Regions from separate parts of the Xenorhabdus sp. KJ12.1 genome, predicted to be linked through region 1. Evidence: predicted binding sites of a transcription regulator. Region 1 holds the regulator's gene; the other holds the start of a gene.
What was found. The regulator ArgR, encoded in region 1, controls arginine synthesis, uptake and breakdown. The targets are predictions, from matches to a motif close to ANTGAATAAAAATACANT.
Positions count from the first base shown of each region.

Region 2: a site for ArgR is predicted at 4,842-4,859, ahead of argF (ornithine carbamoyltransferase). Genes of this name have one in related genera too.

Region 1 is NZ_CAWNQH010000127.1:114,882-127,569, reverse strand. It holds gene AACS92_RS20540 (DNA-binding protein) at 1-177, opposite strand, end outside; gene AACS92_RS20535 (DNA-binding protein) at 266-613, opposite strand; gene AACS92_RS20530 (helix-turn-helix domain-containing protein) at 801-1,064, shown strand; gene mdh (malate dehydrogenase) at 1,182-2,120, opposite strand; gene argR (transcriptional regulator ArgR) at 2,567-3,037, shown strand; gene mpl (UDP-N-acetylmuramate:L-alanyl-gamma-D-glutamyl-meso-diaminopimelate ligase) at 3,111-4,481, opposite strand; gene fbp (class 1 fructose-bisphosphatase) at 4,652-5,656, shown strand; gene ppa (inorganic diphosphatase) at 5,832-6,362, shown strand; gene AACS92_RS20500 (gamma-glutamylcyclotransferase family protein) at 6,477-6,824, opposite strand; gene tamB (autotransporter assembly complex protein TamB) at 6,827-10,588, opposite strand; gene tamA (autotransporter assembly complex protein TamA) at 10,585-12,327, opposite strand; gene msrA (peptide-methionine (S)-S-oxide reductase MsrA) at 12,463-12,688, shown strand, end outside.
Region 2 is NZ_CAWNQH010000094.1:180,753-193,440, reverse strand. It holds gene AACS92_RS17425 (RtcB family protein) at 1-600, shown strand, start outside; gene AACS92_RS17420 (nucleotidyltransferase domain-containing protein) at 625-1,422, shown strand; partial or broken gene AACS92_RS17415 (RNA 2'-phosphotransferase) at 1,447-1,548, shown strand; gene AACS92_RS17410 (LysE family translocator) at 1,686-2,306, shown strand; gene AACS92_RS17405 (hypothetical protein) at 2,561-3,499, shown strand; gene argF (ornithine carbamoyltransferase) at 3,798-4,817, opposite strand; gene rraB (ribonuclease E inhibitor RraB) at 5,173-5,595, shown strand; gene AACS92_RS17390 (GNAT family N-acetyltransferase) at 5,647-6,150, opposite strand; gene AACS92_RS17385 (hypothetical protein) at 6,785-7,798, shown strand; gene AACS92_RS17380 (amino acid ABC transporter substrate-binding protein) at 7,891-8,664, opposite strand; gene AACS92_RS17375 (amino acid ABC transporter ATP-binding protein) at 8,706-9,470, opposite strand; gene AACS92_RS17370 (amino acid ABC transporter permease) at 9,454-10,161, opposite strand; gene AACS92_RS17365 (amino acid ABC transporter substrate-binding protein) at 10,280-11,041, opposite strand; gene AACS92_RS17360 (AzlC family ABC transporter permease) at 11,482-12,183, shown strand; gene AACS92_RS17355 (AzlD domain-containing protein) at 12,186-12,530, shown strand; gene AACS92_RS17350 (LeuA family protein) at 12,508-12,688, shown strand, end outside.

The sequences.
Region 1 (12,688 bases):
ATTCAGAACATCTTCAGGCAGGCTGTTGACATGATATTCGAGCGCTTTTCCCTGCACCCCACGCTTACGACGCTGTTCCCAACCTTCACGTCTTGCCATCAAGTTTACCCCCTGAGGGGATGATGGCAGACCAGCGAGGCCAATGAGCTCCTTTGCAGAATACCATTCTTTTTTCATCTCTCTCTCCTCGCTTATTACCGGAGCAGTAAAGAGAAAACCAAATTTTATACCCTTTGTTTTTCAATTTGGCTTTTCAAAAGCTGGCTCAGGTAGCTAGAATTTTTTCCAAAAAACTTCTTATACCATCTCTTAGTATCACTTCTGTAATTACCTCCTTTTCTTCATCCGTGAGTAAATTAAATGCACTTACCCAAATAGATAGAGGGTCTTGTTTCTGAACCTGATATTCAGGCGATATTTCATTAAGTTCCAGAGCGGCTAATGTTGTTTCAGGAAAACAAGAATAGTGATATTCAATTGCCCTACCCTGAACACCCGCTCGCTTTTGTCTCATCCATTCTTCACGTTTCGCTCTGGCATTCACTCCTTGTGGTGATCTAGGTAACTCACCTACACCGGTCAACTCCATTGCCGTATACCACTCTTTTTTCATAATGTTTCTCTATTTTTGTAACCAAGTTCAAAAAAGAAGTTATTAAGAAAAAATTAGAAATATTTTTAGAAAAAATAATGTTATTTTATTTTCTTAATAACAGATCCATGTTCGTTATTAATTTCACTCTAACGCTTTAGTTATACCACTAATGTGGCTCTAAATTTAATAGGAAAGGATTAAAAAAATGATTTCTATGAAATCGGATTGGCATCCTGCTGATATTATTGCTGCTTTACGTAAACGTGGAACAACTCTGGCCGCTGTTTCCCGTGAATCAGGATTAAGCTCATCAACTTTGGCGAATACTCTTTCTCGCCCATGGCCCAAGGGAGAATGGATAATAGCAAATTATTTAGGTATTCATCCGTCTGAAATATGGCCCAGCCGTTATTTCGACCCTCATACCGGAGAATTATTAGAAAGGAAAATCAGAGAGAAAAAAGAATAATTAGCTATCAATATATTTATTGAAAAGAAAAACCGCTAACTGTATTTAAGTTAGCGGTTTTAGTTATCTAATATATTTAAGTTAATTCGTATATTAATAAATTAAAAATTAATTGAATTAACCATTAATAAATTTTTCGCCTAATTCAATATCTTTTTTCAGAACGTCTAACATATTATTCAGTGCGTTTTGTTCAAACTCACTCAGCTGACCAATATCTAAACGTTCTTCAATACCATTTTTACCTAAGCGAATAGGCTGTGCGAAGAAGCGAGCGTGTTTGCCATCACCTTCTACATAGCTGCATTCGATAACATTGCTGTCACCCTGCAAAGCACGGATCAGGGAGAGGCCGAAACGGGCAGCTGCTTGTCCCATAGACAAAGTTGCAGATCCGCCACCCGCTTTTGCTTCAACAACTTCAGTACCGGCATTCTGGATACGTTTTGTCAGAGCTTCAACTTCTTCATCAGTGAAACTAACACCAGGAATCTGAGACAGTAATGGCAGAATAGTTACCCCAGAGTGACCACCAATAACAGGAACTTCCAGCTCTTCTGGTTTCTTACCTTTCAGTTCGGCAATGAAGGTATTAGAGCGGATAATATCCAGTGTTGTTATACCAAACAGACGGTTTTTATCGTACACACCCTCTTTTTTCAGAACTTCAGCAGCGATTGCTACAGTCGTGTTCACAGGGTTAGTAATAATTCCGATTAATGCTTTCGGGCATGTTTTAGCGATCTGCTGAACCAGATTACGGATAATGCCTGCATTAATGTTAAATAGATCAGAGCGATCCATACCAGGTTTACGCGCTACACCAGCAGAAATCAATACAACATCTGCGCCTGCCAATGCAGGAGTTGCATCTTCACCCGCAAAACCAGTGACCTTCACTGCTGTCGGGATATGGCTCAGATCGGCAGCAACGCCTGGGGTTACTGGGGCAATGTCATACAAAGAAAGTTCTGAACCTGAAGGAAGCTGGGTCTTGAGTAGAAGGGCAAGTGCCTGACCAATACCACCGGCTGCACCGAGAACTGCAACTTTCATCCTGATACTCCTTTAAAAATTAAGTGCTGTAATAAACTGAAATCTGTCTGGTTAAGAGGCTCAATTTACCCTATTCAATACAGGTATGGGATAAGCCTTCTGCCTTACTCATCACTACGTATTAAAAACAATCTGTTAACAGCCAGATTATCTACCTAATAGCCTGAGGATGGAACACCAAAGTTCTTTATTTTAGACAAAATGCTTATCTGTTAATGAGATAACGGGCACTTTTTTAGGAATTATTCTTGCTATCTTATGAATTAATGAGTTAATTAATCTGTTCTTCTCTTTTACTGCTAGTGATTCCATTTTATTAACAATACATTTACCTTGTTCAATCATGTAATTATGCATCCTGTCACGGTCTTTCCGTCCCTTCCTTGCATAAAAATTCACACTTTTGCATAATATTGACTTCATAACGGATTTAACGATGGTGAAATATGCGAATTCCTTCGAAACAGGAAGATTTGGTAAAAGCGTTCAAAGCATTACTGAAAGAAGAAAAATTCAGTTCTCAGGGTGAGATTGTTGCAGCACTTCAGGAAGAAGGCTTTGAAAACATTAACCAGTCTAAAGTTTCCAGAATGCTGACAAAATTTGGTGCAGTCAGAACCCGCAATGCAAAAATGGAAATGGTCTACTGTCTGCCAGCTGAATTAGGCGTTCCTACTGCCACCAGCCCATTAAAAAATCTGGTATTGGATGTCGATTATAATCATTCAGTCGTGGTTATTCGCACTAGCCCCGGCGCAGCTCAGTTGATTGCACGCTTACTGGATTCATTAGGTAAAGCGGAAGGGATACTTGGCAGCATAGCAGGGGATGATACGGTTTTTTCTACCCCGACAAAGGCTGTTACAACGGCACAGCTCTATGAAGCTATACTCAATTTGTTTGATCAAGAACTGTAAATTAATAATAGATCAAACGCTGTTTAGCCACACAGAGGATCGCCCGATCATTGCGATCCTCTCACATGAACAATCAGGCCGCCTGTTCCTTTTTGTTCAACGCCGCCAGTAATTTCTCATGAATACCACCAAAACCACCGTTGCTCATAATCAATATATGATCGCCGGGCTGTGCTGATTCAACGATCATCCGTACCAACGCATCGATATCAGAACACCAACGGGCGGGTTGAATACATTGTTCAGCAATCTCAGCAACTTGCCACGGAATATTACCAGGCTGAAACAGGAATACTTCATCTGCACGGCCCAGAGAAGGAGCTATCTCATTTTTGCTCATGCCGAGTTTCATCGTATTTGAGCGAGGTTCCAGAACAGCAAGGATACGAGCCATACCCCCGGCCTTACTTCTCAACGCTTCCAGCGTTGCCAGAATTGCTGTTGGGTGATGGGCAAAATCATCGTAAATCGAGATGCCATTCACCTCACCTACTAACTCCAGACGGCGACGAGCATTGATAAAGTCACCCAATACCTGACAAGCGTCCGCAGGTTGCACTCCAACATGGTAAGCTGCTGCAATGGCCATCAAGCCATTATGCATATTATGTTCACCCACTAATGACCAGCTAACTTCACCGACCAACTCACCATGATGGAACACCTGATAAGTGCTGCTGTCCTGAGTCGTTTTTTTTGTCTGCCAGCTCCCTGTTTCACCGGTATATTCCAGTTCACTCCAACATCCCATGCCGATAACCTGTTTCAGATTAATGTCATGGTCGGGGGCCAGGATCTTACCGGTTCCCGGCACGACTCTGACAAGATGATGGAATTGTTTTTGAATCGCAGCCAAATTTTCGAATATATCAGCATGATCGAATTCAAGATTGTTCATAACGAGCGTGCGGGGGCTGTAGTGAACGAATTTTGAACGCTTATCAAAAAAAGCGCAATCATACTCATCCGCTTCAATTACGAAAAACGGGCTTTCACCCAGTTGTGCTGAAACTTCAAAATTACCCGGTACGCCGCCGATCAAAAACCCCGGTTTATAACCACAAGCTTCCAGAATCCATGCCAGCATTCCGGCTGTTGTCGTTTTGCCATGTGTTCCTGCAACCGCCAGAACCCAACGCTCCGGCAAAACATGATCATGCAGCCATTGCGGACCGGATGTATAAGGAATACCACGATCCAAAACCGCCTCAACACAAGGATTGCCCCGTGTCATGGCATTACCGATGATCACCATATCTGGCACAGGATTGAGTTGTGAAGGATCGTATCCCTGGATCAGTTCAATACCCTGATTTTCCAACAGAGTACTCATAGGAGGATACACATTGGCGTCGGAACCGGTCACTTCGTGGCCTAACGAGCGAGCGAGGATGGCCAGCCCTCCCATGAAAGTTCCGCAGATGCCAAGAATATGAATACGCATTTATTTCTATCCGATATCATGAAGTGTATCACTATTCTAACCATCAAATCATAGATTAGAAATGCAATGACCTATCAATCATTCTATTCTTTAGCTAAACTGCCTGCACTTAAGTGCAACACATATGTGATGCACTCTTTTAAAATCATAACCAAATCAGGGCCTTCGTCATGAAAACATTAGGCGAATTCATCGTCGAAAAACAGCACGACTTTCCTCATGCTACAGGTGAATTGACCGCATTACTTTCTGCTATCAAACTGGGTGCCAAGATCATTCATCGGGACATCAATAAAGCGGGTCTCGTGGATATTCTGGGCACCAGCGGTGTTTCAAATGTTCAGGGTGAAGTTCAGATGAAGCTGGACTTGTATGCCAATGAAAAACTCAAGGCAGCACTGAAAGCTCGCGGTGAAGTAGCGGGTATCGCTTCTGAAGAAGAAGACGATATCGTCATCTTTGATGGCGACCGGGCAGAAAATGCAAAATATGTTGTTTTGATGGACCCACTGGATGGTTCTTCGAATATTGATGTAAACGTTTCCGTCGGTACTATTTTCTCCATTTATCACCGAATTACACCGATCGGGCAACCGGTGACTGAAGAAGATTTTCTGCAACCGGGCCATCGTCAGGTTGCGGCTGGTTATGTCGTCTACGGCTCATCCACCATGTTGGTTTACACCACTGGCTGTGGTGTTCATACCTTCACTTATGATCCTTCTCTGGGTGTCTTCTGCCTGACTCATGAAAAAGTTCAGTTCCCGGCAAAAGGCAATATGTACTCCATTAACGAAGGGAACTACATTAAATTCCCTCTGGGTGTGAAAAAGTACATCAAATATTGTCAGGAGCAGGATGAAGAAACTCAGCGTCCTTACACTACCCGTTATGTTGGCTCACTGGTTGCTGACTTCCATCGCAACCTGCTGAAAGGTGGTATTTACATTTACCCAAGTACAGCCAGCCATCCGACCGGTAAATTACGTCTGCTGTATGAGTGCAACCCGATTGCATTCCTGGCTGAACAAGCTGGCGGTAAAGCCAGTGACGGTACAAGCCGGATACTGGATATCAAACCAAGCGAGTTGCACCAGCGCGTTCCACTGTTTGTCGGAACCAAATCGATGGTGGAAAAAGCCGAAAGTTTTATGGCTGAATTTCCCGAAGAATAAATCGATTTATTAAATGGTTAATTGAAGAGGCGTGTTTCGTCTCTTCTTTATAAAGAAATACACCTTTCATAAATTATGGTTCACTCTACGAATCAGAAAAATGGAATTACTTTAGGCCTGTTTTGGCTATAATACCCCGCACTCCATTTTGGTTTGAAATTGAAGGAAACCTTTTATGAGCCTGAACAACGTACCGGCGGGTAAAGAACTGCCAGAAGACATCTACGTTATCATTGAGATCCCAGCAAATGCTGATCCAATTAAATATGAAGTCGACAAAGACTCCGGCGCTCTGTTTGTAGACCGTTTCATGTCAACGGCTATGTTCTATCCGTGCAACTACGGTTACATCAACAATACTCTGTCCCTTGATGGTGACCCGGTTGACGTACTGGTTCCAACTCCATACCCATTGCAGCCAGGCTCCGTTATCCGCTGCCGCCCAGTTGGTATGCTGAAAATGACCGATGAATCCGGTGAAGATGCTAAACTGGTTGCTGTTCCTCATACTAAACTGAGCAAAGAATACGATCACATTAAAGATGTGAACGATCTGCCAGAACTGCTGCGCTCCCAGATTACCCATTTCTTTGAACACTACAAAGATCTGGAAAAAGGCAAGTGGGTAAAAGTTGACGGCTGGGAAAATGTTGAAGCCGCTAAAGCTGAAATCCTGACTTCTTTCGAACGTGCTGCCAAAAAATAATCCTGACGGATAACAGCAAGTTTTGATCGTAAAAAACCTCTGTGTTCTTATCGGCACAGAGGCTTTTTTTTAGTTAGTCAATTAAAGTGATCCTAAAAAATACTATACAGATCGTTATTTTTCTTCGTGACGTTTCAGCCAGTCACCACTTTCTATTCGGGTAAGCCCCTCGACAGATAACATATACAAATAAATCCATGCACTGCCGTAGGGGGTTTTGATCAATTCCCTTTGATATTCCTGAGTGTTCTTTTTCAAATCATCCAGTTCAGTCAAAATGGATGATGTAATGCGATAAACTTCACATTCAAGAGTGCCTTCGCCGCGGACTACCGCGGGATAATGCCCCAGGTCATAAATTTCATACCCCTCAAGCCGATGCTCTCCTAAAAGTTGGGCATAGGTCATCCAGTGGTGATTGCCTTGTTTGCGCCTCAGGCTACCATAAACAATAACTCGCATCGTTAAAACTCAAACTCATAGAGCAGATCTAAAGCCTGATCAATACCAGATACCGCTTCCAGATACAATCTTGGCATCACCCGATAACGTAGGGTCAGAGTTGCCAGTGAGTCAAAAATCCCAACACCATATTTCACCTGTAAGTCGTTGGTAATCTTACCACTCACAACAACCTGCGATTTATCACCAACTCCCTGTGTATCCAGAGCCAGATCAGAGACACCAAAGGTTTCACCTATTTTGCCTACTAATTTACCGCTCTGGGCAACGCCGAGGCCGATCAACATAGAAGTCATCTGGGAGTTGTCAGAGCCTCCCTTTTCTAAGCCTTCACCACGCAACAAGTAAGAAAGTGCTTCCTGTTGCGATTTAACCGGCTCAGAGAAAATTTCAATTTTAGGCTTATCTGCCAGCCCCATTACCCTCACCCCAGCGATGACATTATTCGCTGTCGATTCAGGATTGCGGATTGCTTCAATATTCAACAGTGGTTGATCCGGTGGGCCAGAGAACATAATCAGCCCCTTGCGCACCTGTAAATCCTGCCCATAAGCACGAAATTGACCATCCGGAATATCAATTTGACCATTCAGCGCCAGACCTTGTTGATCCTGAATAACTTTCAGATCTCCTTTCAACTGGGCATTCAAGCCAAATGCATTCAAGCGAACATCATTACCTATGTGAATATTTAAGTCACTTTGAATCAAAATGGAAGATTTTTTCTTTTCTATCGGCTGAAGATTTTTATCCAACATTACTTCGTCAGAAGAAATACCTACAGCAGATTCAGGTAACTCTTGTACAGTAATCCGGGCCCATGGGATACCCACACTACCATTGAGTTTCAATAAATGAGGTGTTGCCTCAAAAACCAAATCAGGACTTACATCTATTTTAACCATGGGTGGCACAGTAACCCGCAGTTTATCCCCATAAGCAGCGACTCTGGCAGACCAGGCATTTAAATTACGCCAGTCTGCATTCCCATGGAGATTAAGCTGTCCCTGAGGCGTTTTAATGACCCCTTCTAAACCAGAACGAACACCATCAAAATAAACGGATAACTGACTCTGGTTAATATCAAATGGCAACCAGTGGCTATTAACCTGAAAAACATCAGCCTTCAGAAAACCATATAACAATGGATTCTTGACACTCCCGCCAAGATTCAAGTTTGCATTCAAAGTTCCGTCAGCTTTTTCACCTTTATCCAAAATGGGCTTAATCAGATTAAGAGAAAGAAAACGGGCATCGACATTACCAGATAATTTACGCCGTCCATCCAGTTCATCTATCTGAACATGACCATCTAATTGACCATTACCGACCAGTTTAAACAACCACGATAAATCAACCTTTCCGTTTTTCAGGCCCGCATTCAGAGTCAGCCTTTCGAAATCAACGGGTAACGTAGAACCTTCCACAACCTGTCGAAGCTGAACCCCATCACCTTCAAGCGCCATTTTTACCTGCGGTAATTGATGCCCTTCCGTCCATTTAACATTAGCATTACCACTGAATATCCCTTTTAGCTGAGTTGTCTTATCCAGATATGGCTGGATCATAGCAAGATCAAAATGCTCCAGTACGATATCAGCCTGTCCGCTGCTACCTGCTTCTATCGGTTTCGGAATACAGAGCTGAGCATTCGGATTCAGCCAACAGTGAGTACCAACGATCACTTTCTGCTGTGCATTTTGGTAATCAAACGTCAGTGCTTTACTTAAACGCCACTCGCCAACAGGTGTATCAAAATAGGTATTATTGATATTACCTTTCCAGCGTTCCTGTTTGCGGTCAAAACTGCCATTCAGGGCCAAACGGCCTGATACAGGGTTTCCATCCACCCGTAATTGCAGCTCATGCTGTCTTTCTGTGCCTTTGGCGTTAAGCTCCAGATTATTGATGGCCAAATCGGCCTGTTTCAGCTGCTGAATAGTGACTGATAACCGGCCTTCAATTTGATCCGTTGACCGTAAATCACCTTTAATAACCGCGCTATCTACCGACAAATCATTTTGCCAACGCACACCACGCGCGTTTAAGTCTGCAACGACCTGAGGTGCTTTTAGGTTGCCACGGAGTTTCAAATCCCCCATAACCACACCAGACAGCCCCGGCAACAGGCCATTTAGTTGTGGTGCATGAATATCACCATCCAACTCCCATTTTTCATCAGTAAGACGGCCTTTAACATCCAGCGTATTACGACCAAATATGACGTTAAATTGGGGGATATCCCATTGCCCCGCTGCATTGCCGGAAACTTTGCCATGCATTTTGATGCTGTTCTGTTTTACATGACCATCAAGGGCGATTTCAGGAAGCTGAAGCTGCCAGCTCCCGCCATATAAGCTACCTCGAACCGCTACCTTGCCATCTATTCTGGCAGGCCATTCCGGCCACTGTTTTTCAGTATCAATACCATGCAGGTGCAACTGAGCATTCCAGCTAATGGCTTTACTCCAGTCAACCACACCAGTGAGTTCGGCATTGCCCTGTAATGCAGACAGGCGCAAACGAGTGAGCCGGAGCAGCTCCTCATTTCCCTTCGCATCCAGAACCAATAAGGCCGGAGGAAGTTCATTCCCTTTAATATCAGAACGCAGGGAAAGGTCATAATCGCTGGCTTTACCATTCAGGTGTAACCTGACATCATTCAGCTGATATTCTGCTTTTGCCGTCAATGGCCACTGTAGGTGATGACTTACCAGTGTCAGGCGCATAGGCAGATTTGCTTTAGCTAATTCCGTCTGAACATTCAGATCCGCATCCACGGGCCCTGCAAGCTTTAATGCCAGATTAAGTTGCTGTAGCAAAGCACCATTCAGTTTTGCCTGAAAATGTTGTCCTTTTACGGGTTCCAGCGTAGTACTACCCTTAACTGACAATTTAACCGGCCACTGTTCAGCAAGTTTTGCCGTCCCCTGTATTACCAGAGAGCCTTCCGGCGCACTCACGCTAAAGTTTTTGATATCTACATCCTGCCCCTGATTACTGGCTTTCAGCTCCACATCATTGATGGTGATATCAGTATCTCCCGCCAAACGAAGCTGGCGGCCGTGAATATTTTCTACTGTGATATCAAGAGGAATAGGAACCGCAGGCAAGTCTGCCAAAAGTGGCTTGGCAAACAGCGTCTTTAAAACTTCACCCAATGATTGTTCAGATTCAGTTTTTGGCCGGGGTTTTTGTTCAGTAGGCTCAATAGGCTTTTTAGGTAGTGCAATCAAAAGATTACTGATTTGTATTGGTTTTAACGTCAGATGCTTTTCCTGCCACTGTGCTCCTGCATTAAATTCACCTAAATCAATCGCGATATCGTCGACTTGGACGTGGATATTCTTTAAAGAAAGGAGATCCAACTCGATAGGATACGGCGTTTTCAATTCAGTTAATGGCTCAGAATCCGGCGATTTTTCTGACGGCGGGAGTTCAGCGGTATTAACCAGAACAGATACGCCTTCCGTTGTCAGGGCATTGGCGCAGATATGGCTGCGATGTAAACAGGAAAGCCGTAGTGAGAGGTGAAAATTATCAGCATTAACATCAATACCCGGCATCTTATATTTAATGCCTTTCAGTGTTAAATCACGCCAGCCGCCACTGACATTTGCTATCTCCAGCCCCGGAACCAAACGCGTTGCACTGTTGATCATAAAATGCAGGCCGGTTTGTGTAGTCACCAATCCCACAACTGTGATGAGCAACAGGCCAACAATCAGCAGGAAAGCAATACTAACTCTTTTTACCCACCTCATAGTTCAGCCCCTAAGCCAATGTAAAACTGAACCTCATGATTATTTTTGTCCCCTACAGGAGAAGCAAGGTCGAACTTAATCGGCCCGACGGGAGAAGCCCAGCGCACGCCAATACCTGCACCGGTTTTGAAGTTACTCCTTTTGATATCATTGACTGCTTCGCCGGTATCCACAAACATAGCTCCCCACCAATTACCATGAACATTGTATTGATACTCCAGCGAGCCAATAACCAGTTTTGATGCACCCGTCAATTTACCATCACTGTCTTTAGGTGAAATTTTCTGATACTTGTAACCACGAATACTACGATCGCCCCCAGCGAAGAAACGCAAATCAGGTGGCACTCTCTCAAATTGATTGGTTTCTATCCAGCCAAGATCGCCGCGCACAACAAAACGATGTTTATCACGTAACGTCCTGACCCAGACGTGGTGAGCCTGTAAAACCATAAAGTCGACATCTGAATGCCAGGTTGTATCAGAGATATCAATTGAGTAGCGCTGGCTATCCCCCCAGTAAGGCATCGTGCCTCCACGCTGGCGGATTCGGCTGATATTAGCTCCCGGATAAAGCAACGCAGTGGTGTTTGTCACATTAGCCTGCGTAAAGTGACTGAGGCTCCAGCGCAGGTTGACACCATACCGCCAGCCGGTGGAGAGATCCCAGTTGCGGGAGAGGTTTAAAGTTGCTGTATCAGAAGTGGTATCGTTAAGTTCTTTACGTTTATAACCGGTTTGCAATTCGTAGTACTGCTCAAGCGGGTTAGCCTTAAGTGGCATTTTATAAGACGCATCAATCACCTGATCACGTCTGGAAACATTGATACTGGTGCTTAAACTATGCCCCCGGGAATTCAGCCACGGTTTTTTCCATTTTACCTGAACACGGGGACCGACATCTGTTGCATACCCTCCACCTAACTCAACATAGTTGGCAGAGCGGGGAACTAGTGAAGCATCCAGTGGTAATATTTTATCTTTACTCTCGCGACCCGTTTTAAAATCAGGTACGACAACTGCCGAATTGAACCAGCCGGTATCTGCCAACCGACGGTTAAGCTCTGCCAGCTCTTCCGAAGAGTAGTAATCACCTTCTTTAAATGGCACCAGATTATTCAGGTAGTTTTCGCGGATTTGTGAACCCTGAAATTTAACAGGGCCAAAACGATAACGCTGCCCGCTATCGAAATCAAAATCCCAGTAAGATACATGCCGTTCTTTAGAGACTTCCAGCTCACTTTTTTTCATTTCGGCATCAAAATATCCTTTCCTGAGAGCAAGATTATTCAGCGCACTCTTAAAACTTTCATATTCACCATGATTCAGGATCGTCCCATCTTTCGGCATATTTTTTTTGATCATTGCAGCATAATCAGGATCGGTTCTGGCTCCACCTTCCAAATCAACCTTAACACCGGCAATCCGAACCGGTTCTCCTAAAGTGACTTTTGCTGTTAAAACCGGACGGGAAGGAGGCGTATTTTCCTGATAAGTGAATTCAATTGTAGGCTCATAATATCCCAGTGGCCTGAGTCCTTTTCGTATAGCTTTCTCGACACGGGCACGAAAACGTCCATCGGGAGAAACTTCATCAGTACTAATGTTTGAGAGCTGCACTCTGGCATTTTTTTCCAGTTCGCCAGAAAGTCCTTCCACTTTCAATCGTAAATTTGCACTATAAACCGATGGAGTTGCGATAGACACACAAAGCACAAATATGAAAGAGTATCGTGACACGCTAACTCCTAATAAATTTATTTAGGGGTAATATTCAGCAGTATAAAAATTCTGCCATAAATTAATTTTGGTAAAGCTTTATAGATACACAAGCAACTCTATAACCATAAAATAGATGATAAACAGGAGAGAATCTTGCCAAATTCAACTAATGAAAGCCAACATGTTTCTGAACAAAGTGCATTACCCGGTAGAGAATTACCATTAACTGTATCACCCTATCATTACGTTACACAGCATGCGATAGATAACATCCCTGAAAATATGGAAATTGCTTATGTCGGAATGGGGTGTTTCTGGGGTGTCGAGCGCCTGTTCTGGCAACAAGAAGGGGTTTATACCACTTCAGCCGGCTACAGTG
Region 2 (12,688 bases), on a different contig from region 1:
GATATGCAGCAACATATCGCTAACCTGCCTGATCGTGATTTGGCGTATTTTGAGGAAGGAAATCGCTATTTCGATGATTATATGGAAGCGGTGGACTGGGCACAGGACTATGCGCGCCAGAATAGGGAAGTGATGATGCATCGGGTACTTGAGGCGTTATCACGCGAGATACCAAAACCGTTCACAACACAACAAGAAGCTGTGAATTGCCACCATAACTATGTACAGCGTGAGCAACACTACGGTGAAGAGATTTTGGTAACCCGTAAAGGAGCGGTATCAGCCCGTAAAGGCCAGATGGGGATCATTCCGGGTTCGATGGGGGCAAAAAGTTATATTGTCCGAGGGCTTGGAAATGAAGAAAGTTTTTGCTCATGTAGCCACGGCGCTGGGCGTGTAATGAGCCGTACTGAAGCGAAAAAACGCTTTACAGTGAACGATCAGAAACAAGCCACTGCGCATGTGGAATGCCGAAAAGATAGTGATGTCATCGACGAGATCCCGATGGCATATAAAGATATTGATGCAGTAATGGCTGCTCAGTCTTCATTGGTGGAAATCGTGCATACTTTACGTCAGGTAGTTTGTGTAAAAGGTTAGAAAGATCGCAGCAGGAAAAAGAAAATGGAAAGGGAAGCAGAAACAGTCAGCCCGGCAATGCGGGCTCGTATTAAAAGAGAACTGTATAAAATAGAGAAAAAATATGGCGTGCGGATACTGTACGCCTGTGAGTCTGGCAGTCGAGGGTGGGGCTTTGCATCACCGGACAGTGATTATGATGTGCGATTCATTTATGTTCACCCCGTGGACTGGTATCTCAAAGTGGAACCTGGGCGGGATGTGATTGAACAGCCGATAAATGATGAGCTGGATATCAGTGGCTGGGAGTTGCGCAAGGCTTTAAAACTATTGAAGCAGGCTAACCCGACTTTGATGGAATGGCTGGATTCTCCCGTCATCTATCATGCAGATGCGGCTGCAACTAATGGGCTGAAAGCGATGGTGCCGCATTTTTTTTCGGATATTAAAGCGCGTTATCACTATCTTTCAATGGCGAAGAAAAACTTCAGGGGTTATTTGCAGGGCGAGCAGGTTCGGCTAAAAAAATACTTTTACGTATTACGTCCATTACTGGCTGTGCGTTGGATTGAGATGGGTAAAGGCACTCCTCCCATAGATTTTGAAACGCTGGTGGCGGGTACAGTTTATGATCCTCAATTGAAAGCAGAAATTGCAGATTTACTGCGAATTAAACGAGCTGCCAATGAAGCAGAATATGGTTTGCGCAAGCCGGGAGTCCATGCATTTATTGAATCAGAACTGAATGAGGCAGTAGTGCGTTGTGAGCTGAAGGATAATCGTGAACGCAATCAGGATTTACTTGATAGTTATCTGAAGCGTTGGGTAATGAAAAATAGATAAAAACGCCGATTACTGAGGGAAAACATGGATCATATCGATACTAAAACCAGCAAATTTTTAAGTTACGTATTGCGTCATCAGCCTGAATCCATTGGTCTAACACTGGATAGTGAAGGCTGGGCGGATAATGTATGAACAGGGAATTAAATTCCATCAGGCCGAGAACGGTGTCTGGTTGACAAAGGCGGTTCCTGTCGAATATATCAGTATGAAGTAACATCATAATTAAACATGTTTATGCACACCTAACTCTGGAGATAAAAATGACAGTTTTGGATTCTCTATTGGCATTCATGATTGCTGCTACGTTATTGACATTAACTCCCGGTCTGGATACAGCTTTGGTTTTAAGAACCGCCGCGGCGGAAGGTGGCAAAAAAGCCTTTCAGGCCGCTCTTGGAATTGATGCCGGATGTTTTATATGGGGAGCGATGGTGGCATTTGGCTTGGGTGCATTGATCGCTGTATCTGAACTGGCATTCAATATTCTGAAATGGTGTGGAGCGCTGTATTTATGCTGGTTAGGTCTTCAGATGATCTTTCGCCCTAATACCGATCTTGGTGGTGTGAATACTTCTTCGGTTAAAGCGTCGAACTGGTTTATCAGGGGCATGCTGGGAAATGTACTGAACCCAAAAGTAGGTGTGTTTTATGTCTCTTTCTTGCCTCAGTTTATTCCTCAGGGGCATTCACCCATGATCTGGACATTTGGCTTAGTTGCTATTCATGCCGCACTGGGTACGATATGGTCACTGATTCTGATTTTTGCCACACGTCCGCTTTCCCATGTGTTAAAGCGTGGTAATGTCATCAAATGGATGAACCGGGCGACAGGAGGATTATTTCTGTTTTTTGCGGTTAAATTAGTATTTAGCCGGCGTTGAAACTTCGTTGAGCTTAGGTTGATATTTGTATTCTACAATATATTTATGTTCGAAATATTATCCATTGTCTTTTGAGTTTACAATCTGAAAGACAATGGACATAGCTTATTAAAGTGACTTTCCATTTTAAACAAACCTTGTGTTTTTCTGACCATTTGGTGGGGTTATTCTATATTTAAATTAATTGATTATTATATTTCTCATTATCACAGTTATAGGAATGGTATAAATATAATAAATGAGGAGATAATTAAATGAATGTTACTTTTCGCACATTTGATATTAAAATATCTTCTGGAGATCCCAGAAGGACGGATAAATTTTATTATAATGGTAGACAGCAAGTCACATTGGTTATTAATATTATAAAACAAGTGGATGGTGTCGATACGCCATTAACTGAAGACGAAAAGGAGAGTGTGACGCTAGCGAGTAAAAAGCATCCCAAAACTCCTCTCAGCTCTCCCTGGTTCTGTGATAAAGTAAAGAATCAGTATGATGAAGGAATTAGGGGAGAAGTAATAAATAGTAATACAATCAATGAGAATAAAAGTAAGCAGGGAGATACAAATCCAGAGACTATTTATCGCTATTTTCGGGCGGAAGCAAGTGATAAAATGGAGCTTGTAGCGACAGTGACCATTAATGGAAAAATATACTCTTCCAGCACACAAGATGATAAAGTAGTAACAATATTACCCCGTGCACCGTATAAAGTAGATCATCGTGAACTTAAGTTAGAACAAAAAATAGCTTATTTAAATGAATTTGAAACCAGAAATTATATAAGTATTAGTTTTTATTCTTGGGGACTACCAGATTCATTATACATTAAAGAATATAAAGTTCTTTGTTTTAAATACGAGGCTATTCCTGAAGGTGGCATTATAGGTCGTAATTTGCCTGGTGAAGATCCTGCACGAATGAGTGTCATGTTAAAAAGGGATATTTTAGATATTCCAGTTAAGAGTTTAATAAGAACGGAAAACGTACCGGGTGGAGATACTATTTTACATTTTCCCATTAAAAATAATGAGTTCAGAGCAACTCTTGGATTTTGTGATAATCGCGTTCATCACGAAAGAAAAATAAATGCGGGCTGTATGGCCGAGATAGTGGATAATTTTGGATGCCGTCATACTTTTCTAGTGGAAACAACCAACGACTTTAGTTCATTATATCTTGTTGACTAAGCCGATATCTGTTGAGACGCCGGTTGCTAAGATGCTGGCGTCTATTTTAATTTCCACTTATAGACATTTCGTCTTTCAAGTTGTTTCTATGTTTATATTGGCTGCACTCACTTACCCTAGTTACCGTATTTATAAACATACGATTATCTATGCTCCGGAGATTACTGAGAGGCTCCAGTCTCTCACTGGAGCTCAGCCTTTGGCCGGGCAAATTCGTACCTGACGAATTTGTTTCTCCCTTGCCGCCGCGACGCATTTTGAAATCCATTGTATATAAAGTTAGTTCTCAAATAGCGTGTTAAATATCAAAGTCTAATTCTTTAACCAATGTAGCCACCATGATAGCCTTAATCGTATGCATACGGTTTTCTGCCTGATCAAAAACAATGCTGTATTCTGATTCAAACACATCATTAGTCACTTCCAGACCACCAGACAAGTTGAATTCTTCCGCAAGCTGTTTACCAAGAATGGTTTCTTCATTATGAAAAGCCGGCAGGCAATGCAGGAATTTCACATCTGGATTTCCCGTTAGTTTCACGAGATCCATATTAACCTGATAAGGCGCTAATAATTCAATGCGCTCCTGCCAGACATTTTTAGGCTCACCCATTGAGACCCAGACATCGGTATAAAGGAAATCAGCTGCCTGTACGCCAGCCGCGATATCTTCCGTCAGTGTGATTTTTCCACCTGTTTTCGTTGCCTGTTTTTGGCATTCACTCACTAATTGAGCATCCGGCCAGCAGGTTTTTGGTGCAACCATACGCAAATCTAATCCCGTTAATGCAGCCGATTCCAGCAAGCTGTTACCCATGTTATTACGGGCATCGCCCAGATAGGCCAGTTTTATTTCAGTTAAGGGTTTTCTACTGTGTTCCTGCATCGTCAGCAAATCTGCCAGTAGCTGAGTCGGGTGGAACTCATCCGTTAGTCCATTCCAGACGGGAACACCAGCATATTCTGCCAGCGTATCGACTATTGTCTGCCCATAGCCACGGTACTGAATGCCATCATACCAACGCCCAAGTACCCTTGCTGTATCCCTGATCGACTCCTTATGCCCAATCTGGCTGCCGCTGGGACCTAAATAGGTGACATTAGCTCCTTGGTCATGTGCTGCAACTTCAAATGCACAGCGTGTGCGGGTGGAGTCTTTCTCAAAAATCAGGGCGATATTCTTTCCTGCCAGCAAGGGAATTTCTTTACCTGATTTTTTATTCGATTTCAATTTCATTGACAGAGATAAAAAAAGCTCAATTTCTTTAGGCTTGTAATCAAGTAATCTCAGGAGATGACGGTGAAAAAATGGATTCATGTGACATTTTCTCCATAGGGATAAATTGAATTAATATGCACTATATATCAATAAAAAATCTTATTACAAGCGCTATATACACAATGGATTTCAAGATGCGTCGCGGCGGCAAGAGAGAGAACCCCCAGGAGCATAGATAACTATATGACTGGGGTGAACGAGCGCAGCCAACAAAGAGGCAACTGGAAAGACGAAGTGTATAGTGTGTATTGAAGATTTAAGGATAGCCAAGAGAATTGTGACCCGGCGCTTAAGGCCTGTACTTTTGGTTTAACAGCACGGGATAGCTATATCCTTTGCAAAGAAAAGATGGGAGAATGCGGAACAGGATAGCCAACTGACAGAGGGGATTGGCATGGCAGACCCACATGCACTGGAAGAACAGCGCGAAGAAACTCGCTTGATCATCGAAGAGTTATTGGAAGATGGCAGTGATCCTGAAGCGCTTTATATCATTGAACACCACTTTTCAGCAGACGATTTTGACCGTCTGGAGAAAGCAGCAGTTGAAGCATTTAAACTTGGTTATGAAGTGACAGATGCGGAAGAGCTGGAAACAGAAGATCGCGTTATTTTGATGTGTTGTGATGTAATCAGTGAGAGCCGTCTGGAGGCTGATCTGATCATCGCACAGGTTGAGCAATTGATGGATCTGGCTGAAAAAATGGGTGTGAATTACGATGGCTGGGGAACTTATTTTGAAGACCCTAATGCTTCAGATGATGACGATGATGTAGGTGATCTTTTCCCGGAAGAAGATGAACCCAGATTACACTGAGTTTTCTATCGCATTTGCCCCACGGTTCGCGCGGGGCATATTATTATGTTTTTACAGCATCTTAACCATTCTAACCTCACAATCACTGTGCCCAGTATTGCCTAGGGGCGCATCAAGGTAGCTGAAGCCCAGTTTTTCATACAGAGCGATGGCTGCTTTCAGGTTTTCTGTCGTTTCTAAATAACAGCGCGTAAAGCCCTGTTCCACACCGAACTCCAGCGATTGTTTTACGATTTGTCTGGCAACACCCTTGCCCCGTAATGCTGAAGAAAGATACATTTTTTGCAGTTCACAGGTATTACTATCGCCTCCTGACAGTGGAGCAACGCCACCACCTCCAACAACTTTCCCCGCCATTTCAACAACCCAGTATGCACTGCGGGGCTGGCTGTAAACTTCGTACAGAGTATCCAGAATTGGGTCAGCGACGGCGAAGCCTTTGTCAGCGGTTAAACCGTGCTCGGCGGATACCTCGCGAATAATGGCGGCAATATTAGGGTTATCTTGTTGGGTAATAGGGCGGATGATGTAGTCGGGTGTTGTATTTTTGACCATTGTTCCCTCGTTATGTATTTTGATTTTTTTGGTACTGGATGACAGCGCTTGACTAAGCGCTTTGGGTAATAGCATGAATTGAATATATCCTGAAATCAACTGTATATAAAAGTATTTAATTTTATTTTCTCAACCTATTTAAAATTTTTTATGGCAAAATAGCAGAATTAAAAATTAGACACTATAATAAAGTATTATGGTCACAAAAATATAGAACTTTACTGGTTCTTTCTGGTTCTTTCTGGTTCTTTCTGGTTTTTATTTTAGCTTAATTATTATTTTTATTTAATTGTCATAAAATTTATTTTTGTTCCCTGTGTGCATCTTTCATGTGGTGCAATTACTTTAAAAATAATGAGACGCAATTCATTTTAATATCATATCAAATTTTTCGGAATGATTAATTAACATGGAAATTTAATTTTATTTATTGTTTTTATATATTTTTAATTTTTTTCCGCATGGCGGGAGTCATTTTGCACAATAAAATTGATGGTTTAATGATGGTTATTTAAATTTTCTCCAAAGCTGAAAGTTTATGTGGAATGTATTCCAAACTCGGATGATCAGGAGAATGAACTGATAGTACTATTATGGGCTGGATGGGATATTTGGTAATGTAGGAGAAACTATAATGAATCTAATAAAGAAAATATTTATTTTAATATTCATGGTATCGTCGTTTCCGCCATTTTCTGCCATAGCAGATAATAAAACGCTATCTGATAGTGATCCCAAAAACTTTGTTGTCGGTTTATTTTTTGATGAAAATGGTGATACCTACAATCCTCTAGTAGGGTATGGCAGTGTACTACGATATACACTGTCTGATCCAAATTTATCAATACAGTATACACACCATGATGATGTTGAAAATATTCCGATTGCACCACTTATGCAACGCGCTGCAGTATATTGGAGTCGTGTGACAGCACCACATTTCACTGTTAGGGAAAGGAGAGAAGGAGAATCTGCAAATTTCATTTTGCAAACGATGCTACCTGTTATGCTAGATAGTAGTAATGCAGGCCTTTATCTTGGGAATTTGGATGCATACACTGTCTTCCCTCATTCGAGAGAATATGAAGAGGATGTGACAGACTACGGCATCACATCAGCAGGGATATTTTTCCGGCCAAGTATTCCTATAACAGATGATGTTTTCACCAACTGGGAAGACGCTATGGGGAGAGGTAGATCTTTTAGAGAGTATGCAGAGCATAATACATATGCACTGATACTTCATGAGATGGGACACGCTCTAGGATTAGCTCACCCTGATGAGATTGTTAATGGGCCAAGTTTCGTTACAGATATACACCCACGCATTTATAGAACGAATTCGTACGATGTATATTGGTTGCCCGATAGCCATGAAACTCCAATAATGCTTCAACATTTAACCGATTTTTTACTCACTCTACGGCAAAGACTTGGACAAGATTTAACGCTGGATAATATTGCTGTATCTGAACAGGAAATAAATGTGATATTAAGTCAACTTTCTTTTGATTGTCGTCCACATCGGGAGAATTTCGACATATCTTCTCGTTCACTTTCGCTTACAAAAAGTAAGTATTGTAATCATAGTACCGTTTATCCTCTGGCAAAAAGGATAGTACCAATTATTACGGCTCTGTCGCATTAATGTAGATTTAGAGTAGCTTGATCAGATTATATCCGACGCTTTGCAGAAGATAATGCAATTGAAGAATATAATCTGATCAGTTGGTTAACTAATTACTTAGAAATATCAGTGCCAAAGTATTTCTCGGAAATACGGGCGTAAGTTCCGTCATCTTTCATGCCTTGCAGTGCTTTATTAATCGCTTCGACTAATTCAGGATCACCTTTGCGCATTAAAACGGCCGATTTACTGGCATCAGTCTGCTGAGCGACAATTTTCACCGGCGCATTCGGGCGATGGTTTTTGAAGTCTAGAAATGACAAACGATCATTCAGAGTGGCATCAGCCCGACCGGTGGCAACTAAATCAACGGACTGGTTAAAACCATCCGTGCTGACCAGCGTGGCACCATAAGATGTTGCTAATTGCCCGTAGTTACTGGTTAAAGATTGCGCGGATCGTTTTCCTTTGAGGTCATCAAAGGATTTGATGCTGTCATTGTTATCACGGGTGATAAGAACAACCTGAGATGTTGTGTAAGGAATTGAGAAGCTGAATTTGGCTTCCCGCGCAGGAGTCACACCAACCTGATTAACAACGGCATCAAAGCGTTTGGCATCCAGCCCTGCAATTAAACCATCCCATTTTACTTCCGTAAACTCAGGTTTAACATCCATCCTGCGTGCAATTTCTCTGGCAATATCGACATCAAAGCCGGTTAATTTATTGCTGGCATCGTGGTAGGTAAATGGAGGGTAAGTCCCTTCTGTACCAATTTTAAATACGCCAGAGGCTTTTATGGCATCTAAATCTTTACCGGCATAGCTGGGAGCAGCGATAGCAAGAGTAACGGCACCTGCAAGCAGCAATTTTAAGAATACTTTCATGATGTTCTCCAAATGAATTTTTATAAAAATGTAGTGGCTCTCTATATTTGCCAGTCCGGTAAAGTTTCAGTCAGAGTTGAAACAAACTCGATGGTGCGCTGGTGATCCGGGCGGGTAAACATGTGTTTGGCGCTTCCCGATTCGATAATTTCCCCAAATTCCAGAAAGATAACATCATGAGCAAGGTTAGCAGCCAGATGCAGATCGTGCGTTGCCATTAACATTGTTGTCCCTTCATCTGCTAACTGTTTCAGTACAGAAACGACTTCTTTTGATAGTTCAGGGTCAAGGGCTGAAGTCGGTTCATCACATAATAATACCTTTGGCGATGGTGCCATCGCTCTGGCGATTGCAACACGCTGCTGCTGACCACCGGATAATGTGGTTGGCCACACATCCGCTTTATGCGACATTTCAACTTTTTCCAGTAGCTCCATCGCCCGTTCTCTGGCACGTTCACGAGGCCATTTCTGTACCCAAATCAGCCCCTCCATGATGTTTTCAATCACAGTGAGGTGTGGAAAAAGTTGGAAATTCTGGAATACCATGCCTGTTTGCAGACTAAAGCGCTGGATTTCCTTGTGGGAAAGCCGCTCTTTGCCGGTAAACGTGATTTTTTCTTTCCCCAGCATAAGTTGACCGGCCTGTGGAATTTCCAGCAGATTAATGCAGCGTAACAGGGTGCTTTTCCCACTGCCAGAAGGGCCAATAAGGGCGGTCAGGCTGCCTTCCTTAATCGTCAGGTTAATATTTTTCAGCACCTTTTGTCCGTCGAAACTTTTTTCAATGTTAGAGAGCTGAATCATTATTGGTTTCCTTATTATTGCTATTTTTAGCGTATTGCTGAGAGAACTTGTTTTCCATACGGGTTTGCAGTGCTGATAACAGCGAACTCAGGAGCAGATAAAGAATGGCTGCTTCGGTGTACAGGATCAGTGGCTGGTATGTCACAGCGGCAATGCGCTGTGCGGCCAGAAACATTTCCGGCACGGTAATAACAGACGCCAGTGAGGTATCTTTTACCAAAGAAATAAAGGTATTTGACAGTGGCGGAATAGAAACTCTTGCAGCTTGTGGCAGAACAATACGACGCAGGGATTGCCACCAACTCATGCCGATAGAGTGGGAAGCCTCCCATTGGCCTTTAGGCACTGAACTCAGCGCAGCCCGGATAACTTCTGATGTGTAAGCACCGACGTTCAGCGTAAAGCCAATCACGGCAGAGGTGAATGCTTCCAGTGTAATGCCGATGCTGGGCAGTGCATAAAATATCAGAAACAGTTGCACTAATAACGGTGTTCCGCGGATCAGCCAGACATAAAAACGTACAACTACAACCAATGGCTTAGGCCCGTAAAGCCTGATCAGGGCAACGATAAACCCCAGTGTAAGCCCGAGGGCAAATGTGATCAGGGTGAGGGGAATAGTGAATGTCAGGCCTGCGTAAATCATCGGCCAAAGAGAATCCAGTGCTAAGCTGAGCCAGGATGGAGTCATATATCGTTCCTATATTAACATCAAAAAGTATTTATTTTTTATAAGATTGTTTTAGGGATGATATGGCAATAAGAGAGCATCCTTATATAAAATAAAGTTATAGCTTAGAACTGGCGGATCAGTGACTAAAATACTTGTCCCAGATGCGTTGGTAAGTTCCGTCAGCGTTGATTTCAGTAATGGCTTCATCGACTGCGGCCTTTAACTCGGTATCGTTTTTGCGCAGGAGTACAGCAGTCTGTGCTGCATGGGTATCGGTTGCCACAATTTGTACCGGTGCTTCTGGGCGATGTTTTTTATAATCGAGGTAGGACAGTTTATCGTTGATGGTGGCATCTGCACGGCCCGTACTGACAAGCTCAACTTCCTGATTAAAGCCATTTGTAGCGATAATTTCTGCTCCGTGCTGACGCGCAATCTGGGCGAAGTTATTGGTTAAGGTATGAGCGGACTTTTTGTCTTTTAAATCACTAAACGTTTTAATCTTATTGTTATCGGTTCTGGTAATCAGAACAGCTTCTGAAATGACATAAGGCAAGGAGAAAATATATTTTTTCTGGCGTTCGGGGGTAATCGCAATCTGGTTCATAACTGCATCTGATCGCCTAGCATCCAGACCAGCAATCAGCCCATCCCATTTCCCTTCAATAAATTCAGGTTTTACTTTCATTCGTTTGGCAATTTCACGGCCGATTTCTACATCAAACCCAGTTAATTTTCCCGAGGCATCATGATAACTGAATGGAGCATACGCACCCTCCGTTCCGATCCTGAATATGCCAGAGGACTGGATTTTACTCAGAGTGGATTCTGCATAAGTTAAATGTGTAAAGCCCAGTTGAATCATTCCTGCTAATAATATTTTATGGATAATTTTCATTTTACCTTCCTGATAATGAGAGTTATTATCAAATATAATACATGACTGGCTTTTTAGTCCCAATGATTTATATATAATAGGAAATTATATAATGTATTTTAATTCTCATATGAAAATATTGTGAGAAAACTAATAGTTCATACCTGTTCTTGTAAACAATGTTGATTACTTCCATTTTTTAATAATAGAGAAACATTTTTTAAAAAACATATTTGTTTTTTTTGTTTTTCTTATCTATTTGATTTTAATTGGTTTTATTTTTGTTATTTAATGGTTTTATTAATATGGAATAAAAGTAATTAAATGTGAAAGCTGCATTAATAATAATTGTTCTCAATAACATAGCGTCAAAAACATTGAAGCATCATTTTTTTTAATGTAATGTTTTTCCATATTATGATTTTTTGTGTGAATTTATTGATATTAAAAGTTGGTGTTCAATGCAAAGTTCATTATTTAGAAAAGGAATGTTAGATTCATTACCTGTTTGCATTTCTTTTTTCCTCATTTTTGCATCCGTTGGTGCTCTGTATCAAAATAAAGGGCTTTCATTAATAGAGACAATGGTGGGTTCTGTATTCACTTTTGCTGCACCATTGCAGGTCGCGGTTGTTAATTATCTTGCTAATGGCGCATTTTTATCAGTGATAATACTAACCCTGATCATTAACTTTCGCTTCTTTCTGATGTCGATGGTTATGTCACAGTATTTTCATGGCATCTCAAAAAGCAAGGTTGTATTGTCAATGTTGGCATTCAGTGCCAGCACATACACTGTAACTCATGCTCATTTAGTTTCGGAGAAGATCCCTGAAGGAAAAGCACAGTTTAATTATTATCTGGGTGTATCTATCCCCAGTTTTGTTATCGCTGTTCTTGCAACCTTATTGGGATATGTATCTTCAGATTATCTGAATTACGATTCAATCTCTCTTTTTCTTGTGATGTTAATTCCGATTCATTTTTCATCTCTTACCGCTAAGCGTGCCGGAAAAGATTTGTCCGTTTTTGCTACGCTGGTAGGTGGGTTGTGTGCACCATTCATCAATGAATTAAATATTCAGCTTATGGATATAGCAATCCCCATTATGGTTGGAATGTGCATAGCATTTTATGAATTAAAAATTAAAAAGGGAGCCTGAACATGATTATGGTCTTATTGATGGGAGCAATCAGTTACCTTCTTCGGGTTATACCATTTTTAATGGGTAACAAGAAAATTAAGAAAGATGGTTTTCTTATTACCTCTTTAGATTATTCAGTATGTTTTATCCTTGGCAGTATTATTGTAAATATTTCTCTTGGTAATATAAAAATCAGCGAATTAATTTATCATTTTGAAATTAAGTATGCTCTTGCAATTATTACGGTTATAACTGCTTATTTTATCAGTAAGCGCACAGGCTCTATATTAAAGAGCTTAATTATATCATCTGTTTTATTTACATTAATATCATGGTGGGTTAATGAAAAAAATATGTTTTTTTGATACAACATTGAGAGATGGTGAGCAGGGGATTGGGTGTTTACTCTCGAATGAAAAAAAGTTGAAATTGTTACCGCGTTTAATTGATTTAGGGGTTGATTCTATTGAGATTGGCATGGTAACAGATGAAGATAGCGAAAAGTTTTTTTATGAGGCCGCAT